DNA from 3 places in the Marinomonas sp. HM11-D genome. Region 3 is predicted to be linked to each of the others. Evidence: predicted binding sites of a transcription regulator. Region 3 holds the regulator's gene; each other region holds the start of a gene.
What was found. Region 3 encodes FNR, which switches genes on or off when oxygen is low (the NO sensors DNR and NnrR bind a similar motif). Its sites were predicted from a motif close to TTGATNTANATCAA; they were not measured.
Positions count from the first base shown of each region.

Region 1 (6,566 bases), on a different contig from region 3:
CGTACATTTTATGGTGACCCGTCATTTAGAGTATATGGCACGCTATACCCGCTCCATTGACGCGGGGAATTTGACGCAAGCCTTGCGTCTGCCCCATAAGCCCAAGTCAGCGCAGGCGGATGAAATCGATGCGGTGGTCAATGCGTTAAACGAAATGCGCGAAGCGATTCTTGAAGACATTAAACAAAAAGATCAGATCGAGGCGGAGTTACGTTTCCATCGTGATCAACTGCAAGACCAAGTCAGACGACGCACCCAGCGACTACAGGATGCCAAAGAAGCCGCCGAGCAAGCCAACCGTGCGAAAAGCCAGTTCTTGGCCACCATGAGTCATGAAATTAAAACCCCATTAAACGGCATCATGGGGATGGTGGAATTACTGCAACGCACCGACCAAGCCCCAGCGGAGCAGGAAAAGCTCGATGCGATTTATCAGTCAGGGGACGCCTTGCTTGAAATCTTGAACGGGTTACTGGACTACGCGCGCCTAGAAGAGGGTATGTTTAGCCCCGAAATCAGTGAGTTTTCCATACGTGAGCTCGTCACCTCCACCAGTCTATTGTTTTCCGCCCAAGCACAAGCTCAGCAGACAGAGATTAGCCTTAATATCAGTGACGAACTGGCGAGTCATTATCGCGGCGGTGCGGGAGCGCTACGGCAAATCTTGTCGAACCTCGTCTCGAACGCAATCAAGTTTACCGAGCAAGGACAGGTCACCATAACGGTCGCACCCAGCCAGGATCCCGAGCTTAGTGACGGTGTTATTTTTGAAGTAGAAGACACCGGCATCGGTATTCCCGAACATTATCAAACCCAGCTGTTTGAGCGTTTTAGCCAAGCGGATGACAGTATTACTCGGCGTTTTGGCGGTACCGGTTTGGGCCTAGCGATCACGGCGCAATTGGTGACCGCCTTGCAGGGGGAGATCGGCGTTAGCAGTGAAGTGGGCCTCGGCAGTGTCTTTTGGGTTTATGTGCCCCTGACTCCGCTGCAGCAACTTTCCTCAACGGCGGATATGAGTGTTGCGCAAACGCCATTGCCAGCAATGCGTATCTTGCTGGTCGAGGATACGCCCATTAATCAGGCGGTGACTCTTGAGCTGTTAACGCAAGAGGGCCATCAGGTCAGCTTGGCTGAAAATGGCGAGCAAGCGTTAACGGCGGTGCAGCAACAGCGCTTTGATCTGATACTGTTGGACATTCATTTGCCCAATATGAGCGGTTTGGAAATCGCCACGCATATTCGTCAGCAACAAGGACCCAATCAAACGACGCCTTTGATTGCGCTGACTGCCAATGTGCAACCCTCCAATGTACAAAAGTGCCATGAAGCGGGCATTTTGGCGGTGTTACCTAAGCCCTTTAAGCGTGACCTGTTGCATCAGGCCATGCGCACGCAAACGGAAGCGCCAGAGCTGACTGAGGAAAGTCTGCCCAACGCAGAACTGCTTGATATGACTCTAATCCGCTCTCACTTGTCCGCGTTAGGTGCGCAGCGTTTGCTAAAGCTAGTGCAAAGCTTGGAAAAAGCGATGCGGCAAGGGCTAGAGGAGTTACGGCAGATGCGCGCGGAGCAAGATGATTACGAAGTCTCCGAAATCGCCCATCGCCTCGCTGGAGATGCGGATGCGATTGGGGCGCTGCAACTGTCCGCTAAATTACGTGCGCTAGAGCAACTGGCTCAACAAGGCTTGCAGCAGGACTATTCCCTTGAAATTCAACAATTAACGAGCTGTATTGAAGCAACGCTGGCAGCATTGCAAGCGGTGGTCGATCAGCCAGTCATCTGATGGGGGACTGGCTGATGTTTCACTTAATTAAAAGGTTCTGGCTGAGGCGTACTGTCCACTGACGGTGGCAGAATCGGCATAGTAAATGTCGGTTGATCGCCAGTTAGGGTTTTCAAAAAAGCCACAATCGCGGCATTCTCGTCCTCTGCAAACTGACGTCCTAGCTGCAAGCGCCCCATAATATCCACAGCCTCCGTTAGCGTCGCCGCTTCACCATCGTGAAAGTATGGGTAGGTGCGCTCCACATTACGTAACGTCGGTACTTTAAACATAAAGCGATCCATGTCTTTGCCGGTTACCGCGACGCGGCCTTCCGCGCTATTAGTGGTTTGATAGGCTTCGATGACGCCCATTTTTTGGAACGAGTTGCCGCCCGCCGCAGGGCCGTTATGGCATGCCGTACAGCCGCTTTCTTTGAATAGGGTGTAGCCCTGTTTGGCCGTTGGGCTGATGGCATTCTCATCGCCCATCAACCATTGATCAAAGGGTGCATTAGGGGTGACCAGTGTTTTTTCAAATTCGGCAATCGCATCGGTCATCAGATCAATCGAAATGCTCTGCTGGCCAAAGACTTGCTGAAACTCACGTTGATAACCTGGGATCGAATCCACGACGCTTACCGCTAAACCATGGCTCGAAGCCATTTCTCCTGGGTTGGCAATCGGCCCACCGGCTTGCTCTTTAAGATCCGCTGCTCGGCCATCCCAAAATTGCACAAAGCTCAAACTAGAGTTCAGCACAGTGGGAGAGTTAATGGGACCTTGCTGCCACTGATCGCCAATCGACGTTTTTAGGTTATCCGTGCCGCCCATACTTAAGTTATGGCAGGAGTTGCAGGAGATAAAACCGGATTTCGATAAGCGTGGGTCAAAGAATAACTTCTTGCCAAGCTCAGCCATGGCTAGGTTAATTTCTTTAACGGGTTCAATCGGTTGAATGGGCTCTTGAGCAAAAGCACCGACACTTGCCAAGAGCACACCAGAAGAGAGCAGGAATCTTTTAGAATTGGCCAAACATTGCATGATCCACCTCGCATGATTGGGGTTAACGTAAAAGCATCCGCATTAGCTGTTTAAAAGCATCCTTTGCCGATGTGATCGGTTTGATCATAGGCGTTTTGTTTACTTGTGTTACTGTAAGGCGACCGAGCATGACACATATCAGATATGCCAGTTGGCTATGTTTGACGGTGTTTAACTAGTTGTTTTAGTGAGGCTAAAGACGAATTATGTCAAACATGGATGCGGCCACAAGGTCGGGTATTCTGTATGGAGTCTCAGCCTATTTACTGTGGGCGGTTGCTCCGTTGTATTTCAAAACCATTGATCATATTCCTGCGTTGGATATTTTATCGCATCGTATTGTATGGTCCTTTGTTGTGGTCATTGTCTTAATGACCTTATTGCGTAAATGGCAGGATTTACAACGCACTGTGAATAAGAAAGTGCTGGGCGCCATTACAATCTCAGCTATCTTGATCGCGATGAACTGGGGGACTTATATCTATGCGGTTAACAGCCAGCAGTTATTGAGCGCCAGTCTTGGCTATTACATCAACCCATTGGTAAGCATAGTGCTGGGCATGATCTTTTTTAAAGATCGCTTGGATCGGCCTAAACAATGGGCCGCATGGTTGTGTTGTTTAGCGGTAGTGTTTGAAGTGATTCAGTTCGGGCGTTTGCCGTGGATCGCTCTGACATTGGCGTTAAGCTTTGGTCTATACGGCTTGATACGTAAAAAAATTGCCCTAGATAGCTTTACCGGTATGACCCTAGAAACCGCCATATTGTTGCCATACGCCTTAGTGCAACTGCATTGGTTTGGCGCCGATATAGGCTTTTTGCAAAGTGGTGAATGGGGTGCAAGCTTGCTATTGATGGCTGCAGGGCCTGTGACCATGGTGCCGTTAATGTGCTTTGCCGCCGCCGCGAATCGCGTCAGTTTAGTGACCTTAGGCTTTTTCCAGTACATAGGCCCGAGTGCCATGTTTATGCTGGCGGTGTTTTTATATGACGAGCCTTTTACGCCAGCTAAGCTGGTTACCTTTGGCCTGATTTGGGCGGCGTTGGGGATCTTGGTGATTAGCTCGATCAAGCAATTGCGTAAGCAAGGTCACGCGATGGTATAGGTAAAAAAAAGCCAACACCGAGTGTTGGCTTGGGTAAGGAAGTTATCGCAGGGGAATTAAACGATCGCTTCTTCTTGGAGCTGTACGCCAACGAGATAGTTGCCGTTTGCTGCCGGATCAAAATCCGAAACCTCAACAAAATAGGTACCATCTGCGTCGGCGGTAAACTCTAAAATGCCGTCTTCATCTTCTAAAGCCAGTTCGGAGACCAATGTGCCCGTTGCATCGTATACAGCAATAAGAGGCACCGACAAATCTGTGCTTTCGACAACAATATTGTAGGTTTCATCCGTCAAAAGCGTCACAGCAAACCAATCTTTATCGCCGCCCACCTCAAGGTCACCCACCGCAGGGTCGCCATCAACTGTAATGACACCAGTAGTCTCGATGTCGGCACTGAAATCATCGATCACCACGAAACTAATGTTGTAATTACCGGTGGAGGCATCGATCACATCTGAAAAGGCTAGATAGAAGGTACCGCTTTGCGTAGCACTAAAGTCGAACGTTGCCGCTTCGTCATCACCTACTTTGATGCCGCTGGCAAGTCGTTGGCCTTTATCATCTTGAAGCACCAAGTAAGGCAGCTCTAGTTCATCACTGGTTACGGTAAAGGTGTAATCTCGTCCGGCAACCAATTCAACAGAATAAAGGTCCGACTCCTTCACCTCACCGATGTCCGCGTCTAGGTTGGAATTCACCGTCAGCTCAATGACGCCGCTGTCTTCTGAATCATCGTCATCAGTATGGAATTTATCTAGGATCGTGCTATCGATGCCATTGTGAGCGAAGTAACGCACGATATGACCGCGAGCTGTCCCCATGATCTCTGCTAACATTTCATTGCTGAATTCGTACTGATTCAATACTTGTAACAAAAAATCAGGGGTGCTTAAGTTGCTTTGAATAAACGCTCGAGCTTGCCCTAGGCTGATGTTCAGATCGCTAAGATGTTTTGCCGCTTTCATGGAAGCCTCCGTTTTCTTTTTAATACTTATTTAGGCCGCACTAGATACAGATATATTAGCCAAAGTAGTTATAAATATAGGTGATCTATTCAAAATATGGTGTCAGTAGGGTGTGAGGATTTAGCAAATAATTATGCATAAAATGTGCATGTTTATTTTTTGAATGAAAGGGGCGCGAGTTATTCTTTTAATGGATAAAAAAAGCCAACACCGAGGTGTTGGCTAAATTTGGCTTTGTTAAAGGAGTTCTTTTCTAGGTCGCAATTAAACCATCATAGCTGGATCTTCAGCAGGCAACTCTTGAACGCCGACGGTAACGGCGTAAGTACCGGTTGCTTCAGCATCCGTTGCGGAGGCAATAATGTAGTAAGTGCCATCCGTCAACGCTGCAAAGGACAAGCTGCCATCCAGATCGTCATCACTCGCTAGTTCAACGACTACGCCGTCCACTTCAGAGACAAGAGTTAGGTTACCCAGCGCTGGTTCTTCAATCATTAGCGAAATATCGTAAGTTGTGCCTGCGACTAGATCAACGGCAAACCAGTCTACGTCACCGGCTGTTTCGATGGCGCTAGTCACGGTACTGCCTACCAGAACCTCACTTGTGGTAGAACTGTCTGCAGCGATCTCTTCGACAACGATGAGGTCACTTTCTGCAGCAGACATACTAATGTTGTACGTACCGATGGCTTCAGCATCAAGTTCTGACAAGGTTAAAAAGAAGGTGCCTGACTCGGTTGCAGTGAAGGTAAAGGTCGCTTCTGTTTCACCTTCTTCTTGAGTATCGCTAGCAAGTGTCGCGCCTTGTGCATCAAGCAGTGTTAAGGAAGGGGACAACAATGTCTCGCTCGTCACCGTAAAAGAGTACTCTTGACCTGCTACCAACTCGATTTGGTATTGATCCACTTCAGCGCCTTCGGCAAGGTTGGTTGCCAGAGAAGTATTGACCGCCAACAGTACCGCATCACTTCCAGCTTCTGTTTCTTCTGTTACCTCATCTTGAATCAAAACAGAGCGATCGATGCCATTATGAGCGAAATATTTCACCAACTGTCCCGGTGGTTGGCTTGCGATTTCCTCTAGATCCATATCGCTGTAAAAATCGTTTTCCGCGACGATTTGTTTCAGTAAATCAGGCGTGCTCAAGTCACTTTTCAGGGTTGAGCGTAGTTGGCCAAGGCTAATTTTTGAATCATCAAGGTTCTTCGACTGTTTCACTGGAGTCTCCATTTGTGTGTTTTTACATAAGTTAACATTTTTACATAAGTTAACAATATGTATATTACAGCCATAGGTCATGAGTGATGACTTCAATCAAATAGGGGGTTGTAGAGTGTCAGCATGAGGAAAATGTGGTGCGTTATTTTTGCGCATTCAGTGGGCGCCACAAAATGGTCGCAGAAAAAAGCCAACACCGAGGTGCTGGCTTTGTTAACAAAGTGATGGCTAGGGGAGTTAAGCGATCACATCGTCTGCGGTTTGCTGTTGTACACCGATTAGGTAATCACCAGTCGCATCTGGGTTTGCATCAGATGCTGCGATAAAGTAAGTGCCTGACTCTTCTGCCGTAAATGACAGTATGCCGTCATCGCCTTCAGAAAGGCCAAAGGCCAGTTCACCATCGCTATCCATGACGGCCAATTGCGCGGTTTCTGAGTCACTTTCCATTGAGAAGTTGTAA
Region 1 covers NZ_JBMMKT010000010.1:91,098-97,663, reverse strand. The annotation lists gene ACOSVP_RS13720 (ATP-binding protein) at 1-1,789, shown strand, start outside; gene ACOSVP_RS13715 (cytochrome-c peroxidase) at 1,813-2,811, opposite strand; gene rarD (EamA family transporter RarD) at 3,018-3,917, shown strand; gene ACOSVP_RS13705 (hypothetical protein) at 3,974-4,885, opposite strand; gene ACOSVP_RS13700 (pre-peptidase C-terminal domain-containing protein) at 5,150-6,103, opposite strand; gene ACOSVP_RS13695 (pre-peptidase C-terminal domain-containing protein) at 6,341-6,566, opposite strand, start outside.
Region 1: a site for FNR is predicted at 2,940-2,953, ahead of ACOSVP_RS13715 (cytochrome-c peroxidase). Genes of this name have one in related genera too.

Region 2 (6,566 bases), on a different contig from region 3:
ATCTCTGGCGCGCTAGCCGTGTCGGCGTTGGAAATAGCCTTGGTGCACTTCTTGTTTAACGTGTTCGCCGTATTGGTGATCTTTGGTATCCCGTTACTCCGCAACTTGCCAATCATGGGTGCTGAATGGCTAGCGGGCCTCGCCTCTGAACGAAAAGTCTTTGCTGCCGCTTGGGTGCTAGGCGTGTTTATCATTGTGCCATTACTCATGATTGCTGCCAGCATGATCTTTTAGCAGCCCATAACAGAAGGAATCTGCATTATGTCTGATTTAGAACGTATGTCGAAAGAAGAACTGAAGAAGATCCTGAATGAAACGGAGCAGCATATCCACGATATACGTGCCGAGCTGGATAAGCGTGATTCAGATGTTCAGCACGAAGAAGTGGACGACATTGCATTGAGTCCAGAATGGACGCCAGTGCAATGGGGGAAAGTTCGCTCATTCTTTGAAATGGTCTTGGAAGAGCTACGTAAGTAAGACAGATTACTTAAGTATCAAACGAAAGCCGACTGAGCAATCAGTCGGCTTTTTTATCTTCTACTACTTCCTTTGGCACAATCCCTAATTTCTCTTTCACCCCCTCAATAAATTTAGGGGTAAGACGTACATAGGCGGTGACTAGACTAATGTCATCGGGATCCCGTTTGATGGTAAAGCCGATACGGCGGCAGAAGTCGATCATGCGTTTGTTCTCCGCCAGTACCGTACCTTTCATTTCTTTAATGCCTTTAAAGTTTGCCACCAAGATCAGTCGTCGCATCAATAATGCGGCTAGGCCGTGACCTTGGTAATCATCGCCAATCACCACAGCAAACTCACAGCTTTGATCATCAAAGTTATCGCTAAAGCGTGCCGCTCCCATCATCACTTGTTGGTCGTCTTTTTCACCTACGGCAATCAGTGCCATTTCACGGTCATAATCGATATGCGATAAACTGGCCACCATACGTGGCGTCAGCTCGGATATATTGGCAATAAAGCGGAAGTAGCGACTTTCATGGGAGAGGTTCTTCACAAAGTTAGCCATCATATCGGCATCCCTTGGCAAAATCGGGCGTAAGGTAATCTCTTGTCCATCACGAAGCGTTACTTGCTTCACCCATTGTCTTGGGTAAGGCTGAATGGATAAATGCTCATAGCGTCTGAGCTTGCCGCTGCTTTTCAGCTTGGCTGTGACATCGGCAAAAATACTACCACTTTCATGAATTCGCACATCGGCCAATTCTAAGTACTCAAATTCTGGTAGTTCACACACCAGCGTTGAGAAGCTACGCAGCAAGTCTTCTAGCTCAAAGGATTCCACATTTGGAAAGGCTCGATGGATTAAGTCCTTAGAAAGGATGGTATTGAGGGGCGGTAGCGCGACGGCTTCGGTTTGGTGGTGCCATTGGTTAGCGCCTTCAAGAGATAAGCCTATCGCAGGGCCAAACACCGGATCGCGGAAGGCGCGCAGGTGAATCGGTGCTTGCAGCAAATAATTGGTTTGTCGGCGTGTGATTAAGCGGAAGTTAAACAGATCAAAGACTTCTTTAAGATCTTCTGCGGTAGGCGTTTTATTGCCTGCTTTAATCATCTCTTTTAACTTCGCGCGCGCAGCGGCCACATCGATATTGAAGCGGAACGCATGGCTATCTGGCATTTGTTTCGCCAACAATTGGTTACGGTGGAATTGCACTAAGAACTGGAAGCCCTCAATGGCGGCTTCGGGAGTTCTAAAGGTCGGAATGCCCGCTTCGTTAATCCGCGTACGTAACGCCACCATATGACCACCGCCGAGCATACATACCATCACCAGTTTCTTTTGCTTCTTATGCAGCTGTAACACTTGATCGTACAGAGACACCATATTGATCAAGGCGGTGGGACTGAGCATCAATAGCACCGCGCCGCACTCTTTGTCAGCCAGAGCGGTTTCAGCAAGGTCAACAAACAGGTTGGCATCACAGCTGGCCCATGCGGTGGTGACACTGCCAACGCTGCCGCGGCCCGCCATAATGCCTTCCAGCTTGGTTTTTAAGACATCGTTTGGTGTTAGTAAGTTAATGTTTACTTCGGCGGCACGCTGTGCCGCGAGTTCACCTGGACCTGCACCATTACCAATAATCATCAAAGAGCCATCTTTGACTCGACGGGCATTGGTCATCACTGAGGCGGCGGCAACCAAGTCATTTAAGCGATGGCCTCGTACCGCACCGGTGCGGCTTAGCGCAGCATCCAGCACCCGTGGATCTGCACCGACATTATGCTCGGTCACTACAGCAACCGGTTTTGAGCGGCTGGCGGCACGTAGACTACTGAGGAATCGCGTGGTGGAGCCAATCTTTTGTAAGTACATCAAGATCGACTGACTCTCAAAATCATTGGATAAATAATCGAGTACTTGCGACGGCATCACATCAATCGGGCTACCCATACTGACTACTTGGGAGAAACCAATACCTTGCCAAGTGGCCCAGTCCACCAAAGCGCTGGCCACGGTGCCGGATTGTGATAAAAGCGCTAAGCGGCCAGGAATTGGTTGTGTTAAACCGAGCCAGGCGGAGAAACCTTGTTTCGGGCGGCACATGCCAAAACTGTTTGGACCGATTAGGCGCACATTGTGCTGTCGTGCGGCCTTTAAAATGTCCTCAGCACTTTCCTCTGAGCCCATAAACACCAACAGTGCTGGGATTGATAATTGACCACATTGTTCAATGATTTGAGTAAGAGGACGAGGATCTTCCCCTGCCAGAATGGCAAGATCAGGGGTTTTAGTCAGTGTCTCTAGAGAAGCGATTTGTTCAAATGGCAACACGCCAACACTTTCATCTGGTTCCACACCATACAAAGAAATTTTGCCGCGGCGGCCACCATAGGAGAGCGCTCTGAGCACCGCATGCAAGATCGGATTGAAGCGATCTTGTCCTGTGAAAACCAATACGGAGCTTGGGGCTAATAATGGTTGAAGTGCGTGCATGCAGAAATCTCCCTGAGTGGCCTGTAGCGAACGTCCTGGCAAAAGCCCTCGCTCAACAACAGAGAATGCATTGATGTCATAGCAGTCTAGACCAATGTCGGATAGGCTGCCTAGTGCCAACTATGGCTTGATATAAGGCAGTTCAAGTATGATTGCCTTATAGTAGCCTTAGATGGTCACGTGATGAATAACAATAATAGCGGCCCTTGATGTGGGTGCAGATTTTTACGGATACCGATATGAGCACAGCTTACCTGACACACCCTTTGTGTGAAGAGCATAAGCTTGGGGAAGATCACCCTGAGTCGCCACAACGGCTAGAAGCCATTCAAAACCGCCTGATTGCGGGACAATTGATGGACTATATGCGTTGGCGAGAAGCGAACGAAGTCACCGTAGAACAGCTTAACGCCACTCACGATCCCAGCTATGTGGCCTCTATTTTTGCTAAGGCGCCAGAGCAAGGTCATGTGGAGCTGGATCAAGAAACGCTGATGATGCCAGGTACCCTAGATGCCGCTCTACGTGCTTCGGGCGCGGTAGTGCAAGCGGTCGATATGATTATGAGCGGTGAAGTGCAAAATGCTTTTTGTGCAGTACGCCCGCCCGGTCATCATGCGGAATACGACAAAGCCATGGGCTTTTGCTTATTCAATAATGTTGCCGTCGGTGCCCGCCATGCGTTGAATCAATACGGTATTGAGCGTATCGCCATCGTCGATTTTGATGTGCACCATGGCAATGGCACGGAAGACATTTTTAAAAATGATCCGAAAGTGCTGTACGCCTCTAGTTATCAACATCCGCTATTTCCTTACCCCGATCCAGGGGCGTCCCACGATAATATTATTCATATGCCATTGGAGAAGGGCTCAAAAGGCGAAGACTTTCGCGCGGCCTATGAAGCAGAGTTATTTCCTGCTTTAGAAGCATTCAAACCGCAGTTACTGATGATCTCAGCAGGCTTTGATGCGTTAGCAGAAGACCCAATGGGTCAATTGCGTTTACGTGAAGAGGACATTGTCTGGGTCACGGAGAAATTAATGGACGTGGCAGAGCGTCATTGCGAAGGACGTGTGATTTCAGTGTTAGAAGGCGGCTATAACACCGACGCGTTAGGGCGTGCGGTATTTAGTCACTTAAAGGCCATTATGAAGATCTAGCGTTTTATATTGATCGATTACAAAGAAAGAAGCCTAGCATCATTGATGCTAGGCTTCTTGCGTTTTAGGCCGCTTGTAATGACGCTTGGCGGGTTTTACGAGAGTAAATAAACAGCACGATAAAGAGTGCCAAGCCTGCGCTATCCAGCAAAATGCTATGGTGTGGCCAAAGCATCAATAGCGCGGCGACACCAGAAAGAATACGCAGCGCAATGTTCAATGGCCCTTCAAGATAGCCTTCCATAAAGCCAACAAAGGCATACAAACCAAATAGGGCGAAGACAAAGATGCGCAACACGTCTGGTGTCTCCCCGCCGATAAAGTTGGTGTAAGCCAATAGTAGCGGCACGATATACAAGCCCTTCGCCAGTTTCCACGCCATAAAGCCAGTCGACATCGGCGGCGTCTTAGCAATCGCTGCGGCCGCAAAGGCGGTCAGACACACCGGTGGCGTGACGTTAGAGTCCTGTGACAGCCAGAAAATGATCATATGCGCAGAGAGCAGCGCGGCACTCAACACTGTCGGATTCAACGCTTGTTCCAGTAGCTGCCCTTTGAAATCACTCGGCACTTGGGCTATCAAGGCGGTGGCATCCGCTTGGCTCATTGGCGCTGATAACAAAGCGTACTTCTCTGGGTCAATCAGCATAAAGATGACTTTGGCTTGTTCTGGCAAGTTGCCTGCCATGACTAAGTCAATCAAATGTGATTCCGCTATTAGGTTGTACAACGCGGGTGCAGACAGTGTTGCCAAGACAATGTACGCCGCCGTGACTGGCAGTCCCATTCCTAAGATCAAGGAGGCTAGGGCGACCAAGGTCAACATGATAAACAAGTTGCCGTTAGACCATTCTGAAACCATCAAAGAAAAGGTATTACCGATGCCAGTCATGGCGACCACGTTTACCACCAAGCCTACGGCCACCAACAAAATAGCCGTAGTGGCCATATTACGTGAACCCTGCGCTAAGGCATCAAGGATGTCTTTGAACTTCATTGGGTTTTTAGACAGCCAAGACGACACAATCACCGCTAGTATGGAAATGCCGGCCGCATAGGTGGGAGTAAAACCATAGATCAGCAAGGCCACCAATACGGCAAGTGGCAATAGGAAATGCCAGCCTTCTTTAAATACTTCGCCGAAACTACGGGTGTCTAACTCAATCGCATGGGCGTGAGAGCGCATCGCTTCGACACGTACATAGAAGCCAACTGACATAAAGTACAGCAGTGCAGGTAAGGTTGAGACGGCGATGATTTCCACATAAGGAATTTGCGTATAAGACGCCATGATAAAGGCTCCTGCGCCCATCACAGGTGGCATCAGCTGCCCGCCAGTGGACGCGGCCGCTTCTACCCCTGCGGCAAACCGTGCAGGGAAACCGGCTTTACGCATCATCGGAATGGTGATCACGCCCGTCGATACGGTGTTGGCCACAGAGGAGCCAGACACCGAGCCCATCAAGCCAGAACCTAATACGGCAACAAAACCTGGGCCACCCACAAAACGCCCAGCGGCGCAGCGTGATAATTCAATAATGAAATCCCCTGCGCCAGATTTTACTAGGAAGGCTCCAAACAGGATAAACATGAACACGTAGGTCCAAGAAATGCGGGCAATGGAGCCAAACATACCTTCAGAAGAGAAGTACGAGCGGAACATCACTGTTTCAAGGCTCAAGCCAGCAAAGCCAAAGATACCGTCGATATAGGGCCCCCACCAGAACACATAGGTGAGTGCGACAACAATTAACGACGGAATAAACCAGCCTGTGGTGCGTCGAGTCAGTTCCAGAGCAATGGCGATGGCGACAAAAGAGACGACCCAATCGCTGGTAATAAAGTTGACGCCACGATCATAGAGGGCATCTTCAAACAGAATCAGATAGACAGTCGTGGCAATGGCCACAAGGCCAATGGCAATATCCAGCGTTAATGCTAAACGGCGACCGCCTGCGCTAGAGGCTTTAAAGGCTGGCACCATCAAAGCACAAATCAGAGCAAAGCCGCTGAAGTGAATGGCGGAAACCCAAAGTTCAGATAGGGTTCCTAACGTATTGAAATAGATATGGGCGAGGGCAAACAACACGCCCACCCAGTAAATCAAGCGTCCGGTAGGCGAGGCTTCATCCCGTTGCTCAAGCTCTAGACTTTTCAGCTTATCCTGCATTTCTTGGTCTTGGCTAACCTGAGTCTCAGACATATTGTATGGCCTTAACGTCTTACGACACGCTGACGGCGTATCAATTGGTTGGAAAAAACGAGACACAATAGGGCCGCTAGATGACCCTATTGTGGGAACACATGATGCGAGTGTTATTCAGCAATCAAGTGCGCAGGAATGGTCAGACCTGCTTCCTTGTAGTAACGCGCTGCACCTGGGTGAAGCGGCACTGGCAAGCCATCAATCGCTTTTTCAAGGGACATGTCTTTAGTGGCTTTGT
Region 2 covers NZ_JBMMKT010000015.1:1,123-7,688, forward strand. The annotation lists gene ACOSVP_RS16080 (Na/Pi symporter) at 1-234, shown strand, start outside; gene ACOSVP_RS16085 (hypothetical protein) at 262-480, shown strand; gene ACOSVP_RS16090 (bifunctional acetate--CoA ligase family protein/GNAT family N-acetyltransferase) at 521-2,959, opposite strand; gene ACOSVP_RS16095 (histone deacetylase family protein) at 3,199-4,122, shown strand; gene ACOSVP_RS16100 (TRAP transporter permease) at 4,187-6,325, opposite strand; gene ACOSVP_RS16105 (TAXI family TRAP transporter solute-binding subunit) at 6,439-6,566, opposite strand, start outside.
Region 2: a site for FNR is predicted at 3,087-3,100, ahead of ACOSVP_RS16095 (histone deacetylase family protein). Genes of this name have one in related genera too.

Region 3 (6,566 bases):
GAGTCGCATTACTGGCTTGAGCAAAGAGTTGCTGACTAAGCTCAACGCAGAGTCTTTATTTGTGACCAACAACTTAGCCAAGGGGACTCATGACTAAGTTAGCGTTAAGTCAATTTGTGCCACAAATTGATGCCAAGATTGAAGAATGCATGGGCCAAGCTGAGCGTTATTTTAAGATTAAGCTCAAGCAGCCCAGCTATAACTTTAAGCAGCGCGGTCGCACCGCGGGCACGGCCTATTTGCAGCGTAATGAAATGCGTTTTAATACCTTTATGCTGCAACAGGATCCACAGAAGTTTATTGAGAATGTGGTGCCCCATGAAGTAGCGCATATTGTGGTACATCAGGTGTTTGGCTCTAAAGTGCGCCCCCACGGTAAAGAATGGATTGCAGTGATGGAGCATTTATTTAATGTGGAAGCCCATCGCACCCATGATTTTGAGGTGCCGAAAGTGCGCAATGCCTTTCTCTATCAATGCCAATGTCAAACCCATGAATTTACCGCCCATCGTCATGGTCGTGCCGAACGCGGGACGCAATATCTTTGTCGCAGTTGTCGCGCGCCACTGACCTTTTTGAAAAAGAAGTAAATTCCTTTAATTACTCTTTACAGCCTTGCGCATAGGGTGCTTCGCGAAAGTGGTTGTAGTAAGATAGCGCGCATCTGTTTTTTGGTAATAAAGAATGACTTCTGAGATCGATCGTAAAGAAAAACTTGAGCTGAACAAGCTTCAAAAACGCCTCCGCCGTCTAACGGGCCAAGCGATTGCTGACTTCAACATGATTGAAGAGGGCGACAAGGTCATGGTGTGTCTATCAGGTGGTAAGGACTCTTACACCATGCTAGACATTCTGATGAACCTGCAACGCAGTGCGCCTATCAGTTTTGAAATCATCGCGGTGAACCTGGACCAGAAACAACCTGGTTTCCCTGAGCATATCCTGCCTGAATACTTGTCTCAGATCGGTGTGAACTACCACATTCTGGAAAAAGACACCTACAGCATTGTGAAAGAAGTGGTGCCAGAAGGTAAGACAACTTGTGGTCTGTGTTCACGTTTGCGTCGTGGTTCTCTTTACGGCTTTGCAGAAGAAATTGGCGCCACGAAAATTGCGTTGGGTCACCACCGTGATGACATTCTGGAAACCTTGTTTTTGAACATGTTCTTCGGCGGTAAGCTGAAATCCATGCCACCTAAGCTACTAAGCGATGATGGCAAGCATGTAGTGATTCGCCCATTGGCGTACTGTAAAGAAGCGGACATTGAGGAATACTCTTTACTAAAGTCTTTCCCAATCATCCCTTGCAATCTTTGTGGCTCTCAGGAAAATCTACAGCGTCAAGTTGTGAAGGAAATGCTTCAAAGCTGGGATAAACAATTCCCAGGCCGTGTGGATACCATGTTCTCAGCAGTTCAAAATGTGGTACCGTCTCATTTGGCGGATACTGAACTGTTTGACTTCAAGGGCTTGAAGCAATCGGAAGATGCATTTAAACGCTTAAATATTATCGAGCTTTAACTTTAAAGGAAGCAGTATGTCGATGAAGAAAATTCTACCAGTTGTTCTTGGGACGGCCGTATCATTCTCTGCGAGTGCAGCGAACACATTCGAAGGCAGTCTAAATAATGAAGCTGTGAAAGTTGATGTGAGTCTTGATCAAGGTAAATACTTTTTGGATCTTGGCGGCATGTACCATTCTGATGATGGCAAATATGGCTACATCGGTGCGCACATCGAGGACATCAATACTGCGAAAGATTATCCTGTTCAAATCGGTCTAGGTGCGCGTCTATTGGCGATTGACACGGAATACGATGTGGACAACGCAGGTATGGCAATGGCGTTAGGTGGTTTCTACCGTTACACCTTCCCGAAAGCAAACCGATTCAGCGTGCAAGGTTCTTTGTACTACGCACCTAAAGTCTTGTCGTTCCAAAATATCGACAGCGTTTACCAAGCGGAAATCCGTGGTGAATACCGTACATTGCGTAATGCTCGCGTATTCTTGCGCTACGGCCTGACTCATGTGGATCTAGAGAGCTACTCTGACGATCCAGACATGGACAAGAGCTTTGGTCTTGGTATTTCAACTACGTTCTAAGACGTGGTTGAAACCGATAAGCAATAAAAAAGGTGGCCTAAGCCACCTTTTTTATTGTGCGTGAGAAGGGAAGTTACTCGCCTTCAAATGCACATAATGCGAATACAGGAATATCCATTTCCTGGATCTTAGCACTACCACCCAGATCTGGAAGATCGATGATTGCCGCCACTTCTTTAATAGAGGCGCCTTGTTGCTGCAACAGCGTCATGGCTGCAACTAAGGTGCCACCTGTGGCAATCAGATCATCAAATAAAAGCACTTGTGCACCTTGGTGCACAGCGCCTTCTTGGATTTCTAATTCAGCACTACCGTACTCCAAGTCGTAAGCTTGAGAGATGGTTTTGCCTGGCAATTTACCCTTTTTACGAACCAATACCAAAGGCTTGTGTAATTCGTAAGCCAATACCGACGCAATCAAGAAACCACGAGCATCGATACAGGCAATGTGCGTGATGTCACTGTCGATGTAACGGTGTACATACGCATCGACCACCATGCGCAGACCTTTAGGGTCGCTAAAGATTGGTGTGATGTCACGGAAGCTGATACCTGGCTTTGGCCAATCTTCAACGGTACGAATTAAAGACTTAAAGTAAAAGTCGTCAAATAGCATAGGTAAACCTTAATAACTGCTTAATTAAACATGCTCAATGGTAGCACATTCGCCAGCGGCACCGACTAGTTTCTCCATTTCTGGAAGATTAATAATAGAGATCTCTTTGCCATCTACATCAATCAAGCCATTTTTCTGGAAACGTGTCATCACGCGGCTTACGGTTTCAACCGCAAGACCTAGGTAGTTGCCGATTTCACCACGAGACATGGATAGACGGAACGCAGTTGCTGAGTAGCCACGCTTTTTGAAACGGTGCGATAGATTCAGTAGGAAAGATGCGACCTTCTCGTCGGCGTTTTTCTTACCTAGCAATACCATCATTTGTTGGTCGTCACAGATTTTACGGCTCATCAAACGGAATAGCTGGTGTTTAAGCGATGGAATTTGCGAAGACAGTTGTTCTAGGTGTGCAAATGGGATTTCACAAACCGTAGTCGTTTCTAGTGCTTTAGCAGAAACAGGGTAATGGTTCTCATCAATACCACTTAGACCTACTAACTCACTTGGGCAGTAGAAACCTGTGATTTGTTCTTCGCCAGAGTTAGTGATGTTGTAAGTTTTAAGAGTCCCCGTACGCACCGCAAATACAGAATCGAACTCTTCACCTTGATGGAATAAGATTTCGCCTTTCTTTAGAGGGCGTTTACGTTCGATGATTTGGTCTAAGCGGTTAACGTCTTCATCCGCCAATGCAATAGGCAAACAAAGTGCGCTTAGGCTGCAGTTTTGACATTGCGAAGTCAATTTACTGTTAAAGCGGTTGTTTGAATTAGAAATTGCCATGGAAACTCTCCCTGAGCTCGATCGGGTAATTTATATAACTTTTGAAAAAGTAGAATTAGAAGTTAGGTATTTATCAAACGCCATGCAGACACAGCGTACGAGTAATCGTCCTACTTCTGTAATTTTTATTTGAACATCACTGTCTTGATAATATACCGTTATAACACCATCTTCCTGTAAATTGTGCAAAGAATTCAATTCATCCTGAAAATAGTCTTTAAAATCAATGCCAAATTTAGCCTCGATATCGCGGCTATTGAGTTCGTTGTGACACAGCAACTGCATAATCACGGCGTGACGAATACGGTCATCCTGACTACTGATGTAGCCCTTCATAATTGCCAACTGGCCATTTTCAATGCTGTTTTGGTATAACGACAGGTCAGTGTGGTTCTGGAAATAAGCGTTGCTAACTTGGCTGATGGCTGACACGCCAAATGCCAACAAATCGGTTTCTGCATGGGTAGTATACCCTTGGAAATTGCGCTGCAGGTGACCTTCTTGTTGCGCTTTTGTTAAGGAATCATCAGGTTTGGCAAAATGGTCCATACCAATGTAGACATAGCCTGCATCAGTCAGTTTATCGATGCTTAACTTTAACAACGCCAATTTCTGATCTGGCGATGGTAAGTCTTCCTCTAGGATACGTCGTTGTGGTGCGAAACGCTGTGGCAAGTGCGCGTAGTTAAACACTGAAATACGGTCAGGCGATAGCGCAATGACTTTATCCAATGTGGCGCTGAAACCTTCCAAAGTTTGCTTTGGTAAGCCGTAAATCAAATCAAAGTTGACTGAACGGTAACCAAGGTCACGTACATCAGCCATTACTTCAGTCACTAACTCTAGTGATTGAGTACGGTGAATGGCTTTTTGTACGTCTTCATTAAAGTCTTGAATACCCAAGCTGACACGGTTAAAGCCAAGGCGCTTCAATAGCTCTAGTTTTGAACGGTTCACTTCGCGCGGGTCAATTTCAATGCTGTAATCTTGAGTGCCGTCATTGACCAAATTAAAGTGTTCTTTAATGTTGTCAAACAGGGTTTCAAGGTTTTCTTCGCTTAGGAAAGTCGGCGTGCCTCCGCCAAAATGCAGCTGTGTCACAGGACGTGCTTGGTCAATCATCAAGGCACGCAAACGCATTTCTTCACCGAGTAACTCCACATACTCAGCGCCCTTATCGTACTGCTTAGTAACAATTTTATTGCAGGCACAGTAGTAACAAAGATGCGCGCAGAACGGCACGTGGAAATATAAGCTTAATGGCGATCGTGAGGGCTCAAGCATCTTACCGATCAATTCCATCTTGCTGATCTCGGTAGTGAACTGCGGGGCAGTTGGGTAAGACGTGTATCGAGGGCCAGCAAGGTTGTATTTTTGGATAAGTTTGGAGTCCCAAAGCATAACGACGTTTCCTATTAAAATTGCTAATGGGAGTTTACTCGCATCCTTGATTTACTCGCTGATGTAGATCAATTGTTGGCACTATCCAAGGTGAGAAAGCAGATTTTTCAAATAGGGAATGCTGTACAAACCGTAGACGATGATAAGAACACCGAAGATCCATTTTAAGTAGAGTTGTTGCCAAAGGGTCTTTAGCTGTTGCGCGAAGAGTCCAGCTAACAACATGGCGGGTAAGGTGCCTAGTGCGAACCCTAGCATGGCCGTCATGGAGAGTGAGATAGAGCCTAGTGACGTCGCCCATAATACGGTCGAGTAAACCAATCCACATGGTAGCCAACCCCAAACAAACCCCGCGGCGAGGGCTTGTGCTGGATTTTGAATCGGTAGAAAAGCCTTAGCCGCAGGCTGTATTACACGCCACATATGGCGGCCAAGTGACTCGACTTTAAGTATCAGACGCGAGAGACCGCATAAATACAGCCCCATAAACACCAGCAGAATGCCGGCAAAGGTACGCAATGGCACCATCAAATCACTGTAGTACTCAGACAAACCAAAATGCAGCGTCGTCGCGAGAACTAGAGTAAATAAGCTGTAGGAGCAAATGCGACCAAGGTTGTAAGCGACGATTTTCAGGGCGTTAGAGTGTTGCCCAACAGACAGCATCGATGCCAAGCCACCGCACATGCCTAAACAGTGTCCAGCACCTGCTAAACCAATCAACAAGCCACTAAAGAAAATAGAAATCACGACTTTTTATCCGTGTCGTCGTCTTCAAATAGAATGCGCTCGCCTTCGCGATTTAGGTCATCAAATTGATCGCCTTTGACGGCCCAGATAAAAATGATGACGGCGATCACCACAAAAATGGCGGCAATCGGGATGAGTAAAAATAGGCTTTCCATGTTTGTTCCTACAGTTTGTTAAGTCTGGTGGCATTGACCACTACAATCAGTGAGCTTAAGGCCATACCGATTGCCGCAACCCATGGGGGAATCATGCCGGCGATGGCGAGTGGCAAGAGGGTAGTGTTGTAGCCAGCCGCCCAGATCAGATTTTGTTTGATGATTTTACGGCAACGTTGTGCGGCTTTGAGCGCCGTTGGGATTGTCCCTAGGTGCTCACTTAATAAAATCGCATCGGCATGCAGCTTTGCCAAATCCGAGCTAGAGCCCATTGCTAATGAGGTCGTAGCACCGGCTAGAGCGGGGACATCATTTAAGCCATCGCCCACCATCAGAATGTCTTTGCTTGATTGCGCTTTGAGCCAATGCCATTTTTGGTCGGGCAAACAGCTGGTTTCAAAGTCATCGAACCACTCTGGTTCGAGAATACTCTGGGCTGATACCTTTGTGTCACCTGTTAGTAAGCTGACACGAATGCCTCGTTGACGCAGTGACTCAATCACAGTGCGCGCTTCAGGACGTAATACGTCACACAGCGTGATTTTGGCAAGCACTTGTTTGTCACCTGCTAAGTACAGGTCGAGCTGTGCTTGACCTGTATTGGTACTGGTTACCATAGGAAGTCCGATAGACTCCAATAAGGCCTGGTTACCAAAGTAATAGCGTTTGCCTTGATATTCGCCGCTGACGCCTTGACTAGCAAGGTTTTGAATCTGTTCAACGTGAGCCGGAGCAAATTGCTGGAAGGTTTTGG
Region 3 covers NZ_JBMMKT010000002.1:277,307-283,872, forward strand. The annotation lists gene ACOSVP_RS03690 (RecQ family ATP-dependent DNA helicase) at 1-97, shown strand, start outside; gene ACOSVP_RS03695 (SprT family zinc-dependent metalloprotease) at 90-590, shown strand; gene ttcA (tRNA 2-thiocytidine(32) synthetase TtcA) at 685-1,521, shown strand; gene ACOSVP_RS03705 (YfaZ family outer membrane protein) at 1,538-2,104, shown strand; gene ACOSVP_RS03710 (adenine phosphoribosyltransferase) at 2,178-2,720, opposite strand; gene fnr (fumarate/nitrate reduction transcriptional regulator Fnr) at 2,745-3,506, opposite strand; gene hemN (oxygen-independent coproporphyrinogen III oxidase) at 3,537-4,907, opposite strand; gene ACOSVP_RS03725 (sulfite exporter TauE/SafE family protein) at 4,989-5,657, opposite strand; gene ccoS (cbb3-type cytochrome oxidase assembly protein CcoS) at 5,654-5,812, opposite strand; gene ACOSVP_RS03735 (heavy metal translocating P-type ATPase) at 5,821-6,566, opposite strand, start outside.